2 regions of the Pradoshia sp. TA40_28 genome follow, and region 2 is predicted to be linked to the other one. Evidence: riboswitches for the same ligand, from Rfam matches in the RefSeq annotation. Region 2 holds a riboswitch; the other holds the start of a gene.
The links. A riboswitch is a leader RNA that binds a small molecule or an ion and turns the genes downstream of it on or off. The one in region 2 is predicted to bind S-adenosylmethionine.

Region 1: another riboswitch for S-adenosylmethionine. It lies ahead of AC58NB_RS06345 (bifunctional homocysteine S-methyltransferase/methylenetetrahydrofolate reductase); the one in region 2 lies ahead of AC58NB_RS00340 (methionine ABC transporter ATP-binding protein).

The regions. Positions count from the first base shown of each region.
Region 1 covers NZ_JCATZO010000004.1:84,525-91,169, forward strand. Annotated here, with positions in the region: gene metH (methionine synthase) at 1-15, opposite strand, end outside; gene AC58NB_RS06345 (bifunctional homocysteine S-methyltransferase/methylenetetrahydrofolate reductase) at 12-1,871, opposite strand; SAM riboswitch class I at 1,968-2,071, opposite strand; gene AC58NB_RS06350 (SAM-dependent methyltransferase) at 2,196-2,792, shown strand; gene AC58NB_RS06355 (hypothetical protein) at 3,008-3,166, opposite strand; gene AC58NB_RS06360 (phosphatase PAP2 family protein) at 3,447-4,124, opposite strand; gene dapF (diaminopimelate epimerase) at 4,170-5,153, opposite strand; gene AC58NB_RS06370 (hypothetical protein) at 5,259-6,119, opposite strand; gene AC58NB_RS06375 (DUF4870 domain-containing protein) at 6,204-6,527, opposite strand.
Region 2 covers NZ_JCATZO010000001.1:73,658-80,302, reverse strand. Annotated here, with positions in the region: gene AC58NB_RS00350 (MetQ/NlpA family ABC transporter substrate-binding protein) at 1-256, opposite strand, end outside; gene AC58NB_RS00345 (methionine ABC transporter permease) at 274-924, opposite strand; gene AC58NB_RS00340 (methionine ABC transporter ATP-binding protein) at 942-1,961, opposite strand; SAM riboswitch class I at 2,082-2,193, opposite strand; gene AC58NB_RS00335 (YrzE family protein) at 2,420-4,102, shown strand; gene AC58NB_RS00330 (amino acid ABC transporter substrate-binding protein/permease) at 4,788-6,233, shown strand; gene AC58NB_RS00325 (amino acid ABC transporter ATP-binding protein) at 6,220-6,645, shown strand, end outside.

The sequences.
Region 1 (6,645 bases), on a different contig from region 2:
TCTTTCTGCTTTCATAATAAATGCACTTCCCTATTGACAACTGATTTTTGTTCCTTGATGTATCGCACTAAACGCCCGCTTAATTCATATTTCATAAAAGGTGTAATAATATAAATTCCATTAAATAATTCCTTTGCGGCATCCACTAATTCTTTTGATATGGCGAAGCTTTCACGTGCGCAACTCTCTTGATCAGCACCCGCCCTTTCCATTGCTGTCCGAACATGCGCCGGCAATGATATTCCAGGGACTTCATTATGTAAAAACTCTGCATTCCTATGACTCGTTAAAGGCATGATGCCAATAAATATCGGCTTCGTAATATGCCTGGTTGCTGCGTATACTTCCTCTAATTTTTCGATACTGAATACTGGCTGGGTCAGAAAATAATCTGCACCTGCCTGAATCTTCTTCTCCATTCGCTGTACAGCTTTATCTATGTACTTTACATGTGGGTTAAAGGCTGCAGCAACTTCGAAATTTGCCCGGCTTCCTAACGATTTTCCGGAATAGGATCGGCCTTCATTCAATTGCTTGATTAATGAAATTAAGTCCATAGAAGAGAGATCATATACGGAAGTCGCTCCTGGAAAATCTCCAATTTTTGAAGGATCACCTGTCACGACTAAAACCTCAGATAATCCGAGGGAATGCATCCCCATTAAATGCGATTGCAAGCCAATCAGATTATGATCCCTACAAGTTAAATGGACAAGGGGCAATGTATTTAACTTAACTTGTAAAATGGAAGCTACGGCCAGATTCGATATTCTCGGGGAAGCCAATGAATTATCCGCAAGGGTAATCGCATCAGTACCTGAATCTAATAAATACTGGCTTCCTCTCAAAAACTCTTCTAGCCCAAGTGTCTTCGGTGGGTCCAGTTCAACGATGACGGTCGTTTGTCTTTTAGCTTTACTTGAAATTGTATCAGGCCCTGTTCGGTTAAGGTGAATGCCTTCATAAGAGAAAGGTTGATTTTTCGGCTCGGCTACAAAATCTTTTTCCTTAACAGGAAGAAGACCCTCGATCCCTTTACGTATGGCTTGAATATGTGCAGGCGTCGTCCCACAACATCCCCCTAACAGGCGTACGCCCTGCTTCGCAAGCTGTCTGGAGCTGTTGATGAAATAGTCAGCTTCTGTTGAATAGACATATCTTCCATCAGACAAATCAGGTAAGCTAGCATTCGGGTATGCTGCATAATACGTATCTTTTAAAAGCGGCACTTCTTCATACGATTGAATCATATGGTACGGGCCCATCCGGCAATTAATCCCGACGACATCGGCTCCTTCCTTTTTTAAAAGAGAAAACGCCTCACTGACATGCATTCCATTTTGCAATAGACCTGTTTCATGCAGGGAAATATTCGTGATAAAAGGAAGATGGCTGTTTTTTCTTCCTACTTCTAAGACCATTAGTAATTCTTCTAAATCATAATAAGTTTCCAGTAAAATTCCGTCTGGTTCTTCCTTCAATAAAGCGAGCAGCTGCTCTTCAAAATATGCCTTAATTTCATTTAATGTTAATTCCGACTTTCTAAAGCTCCGCAATCCCCCGATTGTCCCAATGACAAAGGTATTCGGGTCAGCAGCTTCTTTGGCCAGTTTCATTCCGGCCCCATTAATCTTGAAAACTTCCCTTTCGAGGCCATACCTTTTTAATTTATGGAAATTTGCACCGAATGTATTGGATTGAATGATATCAGCACCCGCCCCAATATAACTTCTGTGCATCTTTTTGATTTGATCAGGATCTGTCAGATTAAGTTCTTCAAAACAGCTATCAATTCCAAAAGAATATAAAAGTGTACCACTCGCCCCATCTGCAACCAGAATTTTTTCATCTAACGTCTCCAAAAGATTCACTGTCTTTCCCCCCTAATTTGGTAAAGTGAATGGATGATGAGGAAAACAGACTAATAGAAAAGAGCTTTCATTATATGAAAGCCCTTTTCCTAAGGTCTCTCATCTTTCAAGCAATGCTTGCTGGATTTAGCACCTTGGACTTTAGAATCCAGGTTGCTGAGATTTCAACGGGCCAGTCCCTCCATCTCTCTAGATAAGAATATGAAATTATATATTTACCTAATTTACTATAAATTTTCAGTTATTTCAATCTATTTAGATAATTAATTTGATAGAGTTAGCCATTTATTTTTTTGGGTATGTTACGTATAGGAGTGATGATAAATGAAAGAGATCTTAACCAATCAATTTAAAAATCCAACTGGTGTACTTGGAAAACTAGCTGGTAAAATCATGGCCTATGAAAATGAAGAATTGTATGAATGGACATTTGCTCAATTATCTATTAAACCGAATGATACGCTGCTTGAAATTGGGTTTGGCCCCGGGGAAGGAATGCATATCCTTTTTGAAAAACACCCGACCGTTCAAATCGATGGAGTTGACCCATCTGAAGAAATGGTTAAAAACGCAAGCAAACGAAATCAGGAACAACTCGACCGCAATCAGCTTCGTTTATTTAATGGAACTGTACTCGAATTGCCCAGTCCAATGGTGTACGATAACATTTTTAGCGTAAACAGTTATCCATTATGGGATAACCAGGAAGCTTGCATTCAAAAAATACATTCCTTATTAAAAGAGAATGGCGGCCTTACAATCACAGTGCAACCGAGACAGGAAGAGGCAACGGAAGAACAGGCTCATCAATATGCGGAAGAAATTAAAGAGGTTCTTACGAAGACAGGATTTAAATCTGTTAGAGTTCAAACGAAACCAATGAAACCCTGCTTATCCATCAATGTTACGGCCACTAAGTAGCCTTTTATCGAATAGGTAAATAAATCGATGCATCTTATGACATTCCATATGTTTGTCACTCGATAAAAAAGGCGAACATCAATTGGCTCCCTAGTACAGTTTTGATTGAATTTCTATTATTTAGGGTATAGTATAAACATATAAACATATAGTAAAAAAACCAGAGAGCTGGTAACTCCCTGGTGCAACTAACAAGCGAGTGGTATGCAAATTAGTTAGTTCTTAGGAGAACCACCCTTATGCTTTGGTCGGCGCGGGGTGGTTTTTCGTTTGCCCTTAAGCTTGAGATTGGCGAATCGCGTGGCGATGCCTGCAGCAAAAGTTGTTAAGAAAATCATGGCTACATCTTTTGCCAGAGCTATAAGAAAATCCATTGGTATATCACCTCCCCTCACTTGTTATAAGGAAAAGAAGGCGCATACCACCCGCACCATATAGTTGCATGAAAATTATACCATATCCATTGTTAATGACATAATCGCCTTCGGTTGTCTTTTCAGAGCCTTTCTTCATTTCTAATAAGAATGACAATTTCTATTGATTTGAGACTATGAATGTGACTGCATTCAATCCGAAAAGTATACAAGTTGGATTTTCATGCAGCTTCCAAAAAAAATAGGTGTCCGTAAACCATTATGGCTTACAGACACCTATCTACGATTTCGAACTTTTTATTTTTCTATATTCTCCAAACTTAAATAAAACTGCAATGATCGCTAGCCATGCACAGCCTGCAATAAAACCGGCAATAACATCACTCGGAAAATGAACCCCCAAGTAGATTCGGCTGTATCCAATCGTTAAAATCATGAATGTACAAATTGCATAGACACCTAATCGGACCGGCCAGCTCTTGGTGATTCTGGTTGTTATGATCATCAGTGCCCCATATAGGATGAAAGAGGACATAGCATGGCCACTCGGAAAACTAAAACTATTTACCTCAACCAATGGATTTAACGAAGGTCTCTCTCGTTGGAAAATCCATTTTAAATAATGGTTCACATAACCACCTGACAATGTCACGGTAGTTAAAAAGACAACACTTAAAGGACGTTTTTTAAACAATAAAAACAAAGAGAAAATGATAACCAACAGGATATTGCCTTTTACTGAACCTAAATTCGTTATAAAAATAAGCACTTTTGTGCTCAGTTCATTAATACTGCCCTGAACCTCCTGAATAATCATCATATCAAACTGATAAAGTTCATTATCATTTAATTTATCTGCAATATCGACAAATAAGAGCGTACAGACAATAAAGAGGGTAATCAACACGAAAAAGGATATAAAATGAATATTTAAAAAGGTATTCGTATGCTTCTTCAATTTTCGCCCCCCTCTATTTGATCCTAATGAATAAACTCCATAAACTCATCCCATTTTAGAGTCTACATAGGTTTTGACATGTTGTTGGAATGCTGAATAGGCCTCTGCCTCTTCTCTATAAACTTGCCTTTCCCCAAAGCTAACATGTAGTGTGTCCAAATTTAACTGAATAACCGTTTCGTATTCATACGTTGCATTACCAATTAAATCAACCCAAGTTTTATCCTGCAAATCATGAACCTGACACTGTACCATTCCACCTGGATTATAAACATGCAAGACTGCTTCATCCTCGAGGTCGTCAACCCATTTAGTCACGAGGCTGGAGGCTGACATGGCCGTTCCACAGGCATTCGTAAAGCCCACTCCTCGTTCAAACGTACGAACAAAAATGGCCCCCTCCTCCAGACGAGAAACGAAGCTGACATTTACACCATCTGTAAACCATTCATTCTCTCCATTCAGCTTAGTTGCTATTTTTTCTTGCTTATCTGAATGAATGACCTCTTTATCAACCAGACTGATTAAATGAGGATTTGGTACAGATAAAGTTGTAAACATAAGGTTCTCATCAATAAAAGGTAAGCGCTGGTTGATGATTTCGTCCAATTCCGTATTCATCGGCAAGGCACTGGTTGCTTTGATGACCGGAGATATTTCGACTCGGTATGTAGGGATATCCTTATACATGTCAGGCTCTTTCGTTACCTGCAGATTGGCTTTCATGGTCTCAATCAACAGATTATTTTTCTGTAATTTTTCCTGGACATATCGCCCAACACAGCGGAGGCCATTCCCACACATGGAAGCTTCCGAACCATCTGCATTAAAGACTCTCATTCTAGCATCTGCTGACTCACTGTTCATCACAAAGAGAATCCCATCTGCTCCCTCTGTGCCACTGCGCTTACACATATTGATAGCTAATTGGCTTCGTTCCGGATCTGATAATGGCAGCTTGGTCTCCATTTCATCGATTAAATAAAAATCATTATTGGAACCATGTACCTTAATTATATTGATATCCATTTTCCTGCTCCCTTCAAACAACTTTCATCTACCATCTATATCACCATTATAAAACATAATGGGCAAAGAGCTAAAGTTTATCCTCTTTGTGATGTGATTTAGTGGTTAATGATTTTGCTGTTGGAGGTAATCGATACAATAACAATACCCTATTCTTTTTTCATCTTCTGTCGCTCCCTCCGTAAACGTGAGGGAGGGTGTATTAGGATCAAGGAAATGTTGACTATAATAGGTGGGCATCCATCCGCTTGAATAGTGCACAATATTTCGCTGATTATAAGTTTGTTTGACCATAAATTCTGCCCCATGCCTGATTTCCCCGCCATATTGCCGGATACCATAAGAATTGGTTACATGGCTTGTACTCCTTTTCCCTAACTGTTTTGATTGCTGATACGTCCCTATTTGTTCCTGTTCGGCTGTTAGAATATCAATTGAACCATTTAATCCAAAATGGCTTCGATATTCACATAAAACGGTGCCCTGGCTATCTAATAAAACATATCTTCTTGGTAAAAAAATGAGTAGAAAGGCTGGCACGACCCACATCCAAATATTTTCTCGTTTATCTCGCAGAACGCCAACCAAATCCCCTTCCGTTGAGAAAATGGTCATATGAAGCGTAGGCGCAGGTAAAAATCCAAGAAAATACTGACCGTCTTTTAGTGGCGAGCTAGCTTTTTCAAGTTCTTTCTCTTTAGCTCCAGGGAGTTTCTTCATTCTGTATTTTAACCTGGCATTTCGATTGACTGAGAATAGAACCAGTACACTAAATGGTAATGTTATGATTGCGGCAAGAATAATATCCAATCCAATTAGCCAAGTAAGTAAAAAACAGAGGAGACCGACTACAAAGTATGCAACTAATTCTGCTGTATATATACTATAAATTTTTTGGTAATAATGCTTAGTAGTCAAAGAGTTTTCACCGCCAATTCTATAAGCCTTCACTAACCATCTATACATTCTATGTAGGGCACGTCCAAAATAGTAATTAGAAATAAAAAAAGACCCGGCAAAATAGATGCCCGCAGTCTTATTTTAAGGATCTTATTTCAATATTCGAATGGTTAACGGGATGCGGTAATAATGCCCATAATATGCCTTTATTGCAGCAACGATGGTAAATACCAATACATAAATTCCAATCAGCCATGCAATGATAAAACCAAGTCCGATAAACATCAATATAAAGGCTATAAAGGTGTAAATGGTATAGCTGATTAAGAAATTGAAGTATTCCTTCCCATGATAATCAATAAATTCAGAATCATTCTTTTTAATTAACCATATAGCGAGCGGTCCAATCAGCACAAAGAAAAAACTGCTCAAATAGATCGCCATTGCCCATAATTTATCATTTGTATTTTGCACTTGTGTTAAACCTCCAGTGTTCTAATTCTCTATATAGTTTAATACGATTCAATTCCCTGCAAGGTTTCAAAACTTACATGATTTCTTTGATTGCCTCATACACTCTATACATATATAA
Region 2 (6,645 bases):
GAAATGCGTTCGCATCTATTTCCCCGTCATTTAAAGCTGTGTTTGGCAGTATATAATCACTGAATTTCACCAGTTCTATATCAAGTCCCTTCTCTTTGGCAAGTTCAGCAATATAATCCCATGTCCTGTCCCCACTGCTAACTCCCACCTTAATAGTGGAACTTCCTTCTTTGGCATTTCCTTTTGATTCACTTCCGCACGCTGCTGTTATGATTGTGAATGCCACTATTAAAATAGTAAGAAAAAACTTTTTCATTCTATCCATCTCCTTCTTTATCGTCTTCTTATTTTTCTTGCCACTGTATTGCCTGAAGTTTGTAAAAGCTGCACAATAATCACAAGTGCGGCTACCGTTACAATCATGGTGATTGTATCGAATCTCTGATATCCATAGGTGAGAGCAAGATCTCCGACACCTCCGGCCCCTACCGCCCCTGCCATAGCTGAGGCACCGACCAGACCGATTGTTGCTGTTGTAAATGTTAGAATAAGAGAGCTAAGTCCTTCCGGTAGCAAAAAGCGGAAAATTATTTGCCATACTGTAGCTCCCATTGACTGAGCTGCTTCAATGATTCCTTTATCAACTTCCAATAATGAATTTTCAACCAATCTGGCAATATAGGGACCTGCATAAAACACAAGCGGTACAATTGCCGCATTCGTCCCAATCGCCGATCCAACAACGAATCTTGTAAATGGGATTAAAGCCACTAATAAGATAATGAAGGGGACCGAACGTAATATATTGATAACCGGGTTCAATATATTAAACACCCATGCATTCTCCAGGATATGTCCCTTTCTTGTGATGACGAGTAATATCCCTAAAGGCAATCCGATAATGGCTGAGAATAGTAATGAAAAGAAAACCATATAGAGCGTGTCACTGAAGCCAATCAGTAATTGTTCAAGCGTAATTTCCATTCCCAATACCTGTTCATTCATGGCAGTTTCACCTCCTGCAAGATAACATCCTCATTCACTATGTAATCAAATGCCTTTCTTATTTCAGTTGTTTCTCCTATAACCTCCACGATTAAATTGCCGAAAGGTGTTTCCTGTATTTCAGAAATATTGGCAGAAAGAACACTTAAATGAACATCAAAGCTTTTGGCTACCGTTGAGAGAAGATGCTTGCCTGAAGACGACCCCAAAAAATTCAGCTTCCAGACGGCAGGATTCTTTTCCTTTAAGGATTTCAAAAAGCTTTGTGGTATTTCATCATGAATGACTGTTCTAACAAATCGTTTGGCAGTCTCCGTTTGCGGTTTAGAAAAAACGTCAATAACAGGGCCCTGCTCAACCACCCTTCCATTTTCCATGACAGCGACCTTATTACAGATTTCTTTAATCACTGACATCTCATGTGTAATGAGCAAAATGGTTATGTTGTATTCACGGTTTATTCTTTTCAATAGCTTTAAAACATCACTTGTCGTTTGTGGGTCCAATGCGGATGTAGCTTCATCACATAATAGAATCGATGGGTTTGTGGCCAGAGCTCTCGCAATTCCAACCCTCTGCTTCTGTCCTCCTGACAATTCTTCCGGATAACTGCGAGCCTTATCTGATAAACCAACGAACTCCAGTAACTCCAGGACTCTCTTTTGAATTGTTTGTTTACCTGTACCGGATAGTTTCAACGGAATAGTTACATTATCAAATACTGTCTTGGACTGGAGTAAATTAAAATGCTGAAAGATCATACCGATTTTCTTTTTTTCTGCCCTCAATTCCTTAGATTTTAATTTCGTAAACGATTTACCGTTAACAAGAACCTCTCCTTCAGTAGGACGTTCCAGCATATTAACCAACCGCAAAAGAGTACTTTTTCCGGCACCGCTGTATCCTACTACGCCATATATATCTCCTTTATCAATTGTCAAATGAACTCCTTTTAACGCTTCAACCGTCTGTCCATTTGCTTGATATGATTTTTTTACGTTTCGAAACTCAATCATGTTCTCTCCTCCAGGTCTTATGAAATTCGAAATGCAAAAAGCCTCTTCTGTCATAGACAGAAGAGGCTTCGTATGAACATATGCATAAAAATGATTGGAAATATGTCCACTTAAAGCTTCCTCTTATCTATCAAACAGTCGTTTGTTGGATTTAGCACAGTATTTTTACCTAAGTAAAAATCCGCTGCCGAAGTATCATAGGGCCAAGTCCCTCCACTTCTCTCGATAAGAATCGCTTGCTATTCAATTAAATTTGATGTTTCCAACTATATCCTATCCTGTTTGTTAATGTCAATCAAAATATTCAGAAAGTATAATTAATTTTGGTTTATACTATAACTATCCTCTATGTTTTATCTATAGCTTTTGATCATTCTTTATGATTAATGAATCATTACAGCTTTTTAATCGTATAGGTTACTAAGGGGATTTACATAAAAAACCAAGGAGGTTATCTAGTGGGAAACATCTTCATCTATTCCATCATCATCGGGATTATTTCGGCACTTATTCTTGTGCCATTCCAAAATAATGAAAAATTACATATCCACATGAAGGGCAAAACAAAACTGCTTGTTTTTGTCAGTTTAGCTGCATTGATTATGATTGGTGCATTTTTATTTTATTACTTCACCTTGTTGGATCAAACGATCTCCTCGCTGTGGATTTTCTTAATCATACTAACCTTGTTGGGCTCACTGCTTGCTACAGGTATGGAGAGAAAGATTAAAGGTGTTTTATTCGCGGGTAGTTTGCTTGTCGGACTCTACTTTTTAACTGCTTTTCTATTCAACGCCGATGAAAAGTTTAAGATCGCCAAAATGGAGGTCAAAGAAGAAATACAAACATTTGATGAGAATAAAAAGCCAGCTAGCGTACCGCCTCAATACGCACGCAATAAAATGAAAAAAGCGTTTGGCCAGGTACCTAATACGAGTTACTATGAATTAGGGAATTTGCAAATCCAAAAAGTAAATGGGGAGTATGTTTATATTGCCCCAGTCGAATTTTCCGGATTTTTCAAATGGTTAAAAGGGAAAGAAACTCCCGGATACTTTATGCTGAGTGCGACAGACTCTTCGGCTAATCCTAAATTTGTAGAGGCAGAAATGCTATACACTCCCTCTGCATTCTTTAACAAAGAAACAGAACGTCGTATACGCCTACAGTATCCATCGTATATATTCTACGGCGATGCCCAGCTTGAAGTAGATGATAACGGAGCCCCTTTTTATATTCGCTCATATGGTGATTTTGTCTCTGCCAGGAATGGTTTTAAGGTGAAAGGCGTTGTCGTGATGGATGCCAAAACTGGGAAGTCCAAATCCTATTCTATTAATGATGCACCTGAATTTATTGATGGAGCAGTTGCCCCGGAGGTTGTCAGTACGCAAAATAGCTACTTCGGAAATTATGTCCATGGATTTTGGAATAGCCTATTTGGAAAATCAGACGTTAAACTTCCATCTGATGAAGGTACCGAGGCGAATGTCAGTCCAATTTTTGATGAAAATGGAGAAATGTATTATTTCACTGATTTCACAAGTCCAAAAGAAGGCGTAGATTCGATGCTCGGTTATGCGCTCACAAATTCCAGAACGGGAAAAGCTGTCTATTATACAGGCAATACGGAGGAGTCCTATATGGATTCACAAGGTGCCTTGCAAATTATCGAGAAAAAATTTATAGAAAAGAAATGGGAAGGCAAAATGCCTATCATTTATAATTTCTATGGTGAAGCCAGCTGGTTAACGGGAGTGCTCGATTCCAATGGATTTTTACAAAATTATTTCATTGTATCTGCAGCCAATCCTGAAATCACTGCTTATGGATCTACACCTAACGAGGCCTTAAAGCTTTACAAAACGGCGCTTCAAAAAGGCGGTGGAACGGTCAATGGCACTTCTACGAGTGAAGAGAAGAAAGTAGATGGGAAAGTTGTCAGAGTCTATAAGGAAAAATCGGGTGAATATACCGTTGTTTCTTTCCTTCTGGACAACGGCCAAAGCTACAATATGTCCTCTGAAAAAGACCCTTTGATCATATACTTACAGGAAAATGATCAGGTTTCTGTTACGTACATGGATACCGGGGAAAACTTTTTACCTGTGAACAGTATTATTATAAAAAATTTACAATAATATATACTCAGTGAAAATAGATCATCCTCCCATTGGATTGATCTATTTTCTTTAAGTACGGTCATGCTCGCAGGAGGAATCTTAAGACCCCTTTAAATTATTGTTAAATATATAGTTAGAATTGTGTTAAACAGGGTAAATAAAGTTAGTCATAAATACTCATAATAGATAATGCTGACATATAAAGGAGGTCCTTTAAGTTAACGAGTATGACAAAAATGGGGATTGTTTGTAATTAGGAGCTTGTATAAGGGAAGTAAATTTCAAATTAATGAACTCATACTATAACAAAAATTTTGCCCATTCATGCTTACATGATCTAAAATCTTCCCGGCTGTTTCCATACATAAATCAGGAGTAAACTGTGAATCAGATTATTTTCAGATAATATATCGGAAGTACTTTCCATTTACAAAACTCTATATATTTTTTAGATTAAAGTAAGTATATACTGCTCTTTTTTGTTTCCCCACCCTTTATACCATCTATTTCTTTGCAATAAATACATGGAAATCTTATATTAATCTAATATTATTTGGTAAGTATTGATTGCAAAAAAACCGTATCTTTATATATACTCATAGAGATACATACATTCTGTCATAAGATTTAAAACTTCCCTTTTAACCCGCCCAAAATGGACATAGAGGGTTTTTAAACGTTACTTATATGAAGGAGGCTCATAATGAAGAGATTTTCAAAATTCACACTTTTAACAGCAATGGCTATTGTCATGATTGCTTCATTTATATTCCCTGCTTTAAACACAAAAGCAGAAGGAAAAAAATATGAGATTGCAACTGACATTACATTTGCCCCATTTGAATTCCAGGATACGAATGGCGAATTTGTCGGTATTGATATTGATTTACTTAATGCTATAGCTGAAAATCAAGGGTTTGAAGTAGAAATTAAACCGCTTGGATTTAATGCAGCTGTACAAGCACTAGAGTCCAATCAAGTTGACGGCGTTATTGCCGGTATGAGTATAACAGACGAAAGAGAATTAAAATTTGATTTTTCCAAACCCTACTTCGAATCCGGTGTTGTAATGGCCGTTGCCGAGGGTAATGAAGAGATTAAATCCTATGAAGATTTAAAGGGGAAAAAGGTAGCGATTAAAACAGGTACTGAAGGTGCCAGTTTTGCAGAGAGCATAAAAGATAAATATGGTTTCAAAACGGTAACCTTTGATGATTCCGCCAATATGTATGACGATGTGAAAACAGGTAACTCTTCAGCTGTTTTTGATGATTACCCTGTCCTTGCATACGGAGTTACACAAGGCAATGGTTTAGAAATTGTAACCGAAAAAGAAAAAGGCGGCTCCTATGGGTTTGCTGTCGCTAAAGGGCAAAATGCAGAATTGATTGAGCAATTCAATGCAGGTCTTGCCAACCTGAAAGAATCGGGCGAATATCAGGAAATCATGGATAAGTACTTAAAAGCAGAAAAAAGTACAGATACTGATAATGGTTTCTTTGGCCTATTAGAATCAAGCATGCCAAGTCTTTTAAAGGGTCTTCAAATGACTCTTATCCTGACTGTCGTGTCTCTTGTTATCGCATGTATACTGGGAATTATATTTGGTCTAATGCGCGTGTCCCATCTCAAAGTCTTAAGAGCAATTGGAGTCATTTATGTAGATATCTTTAGAGGAACTCCACTAATTGTTCAAGCATTCTTTATCTACTTTGGTATTCCTGCTGCGCTTGACTTCCGAATATCTGCCGTTGCTGCCGGTATTATTACTTTAAGCTTAAATGCCGGTGCCTACATGGCTGAAATTGTACGTGGTGGTATCGAATCAGTTGATAAAGGACAAATGGAAGCTGCTCGAAGCCTTGGCCTTCCTTATAAAAAAGCTATGGCAAAGGTTATCCTTCCACAAGCGATCCGTTTAATGATTCCATCTATCATTAACCAATTTATCATTACATTGAAGGATACCTCTATCCTATCCATCATTGGTATTAACGAATTAACTCAAAGCGGAAAAATCATTATTGCCAGAAATCTGGAGTCCTTCCAAATGTGGCTGATTGTAGGTTTTATCTACTTTATCATAATTATGATTTTAACTAAGGTATCAAACCGTATGGAAAGGAAGATCCAAAATGGGAAAGCTTAAAGTAAAAGGCTTAAAAAAATCATACGGGAAACTGGAAGTACTAAAAGAGATCAGTCTTGAAGTTAAAGAAGGCGAAGTTGTTTGTTTAATCGGCCCTTCCGGATCCGGTAAAAGTACTCTATTACGCTGCCTCAATTTACTTGAAGAAGTAAATGAAGGCGAAGTGACGATTGATAATAAAAATTTAACGGATAAGAATACAGACATCAATAAGGTCAGGGAAAACATCGGTATGGTATTCCAGCATTTCAATCTCTTCCCGCATATGACGGTGCTTGATAATATCACACTGGCTCCCATTGAGCTCAATAAAGCCACAAAAGAGGAAGCGAAAAAAACGGGTCTAAGACTATTGACTCGTGTTGGTCTTGAGGATAAAGCCAATGCTATGCCTGCTCAATTGTCCGGCGGC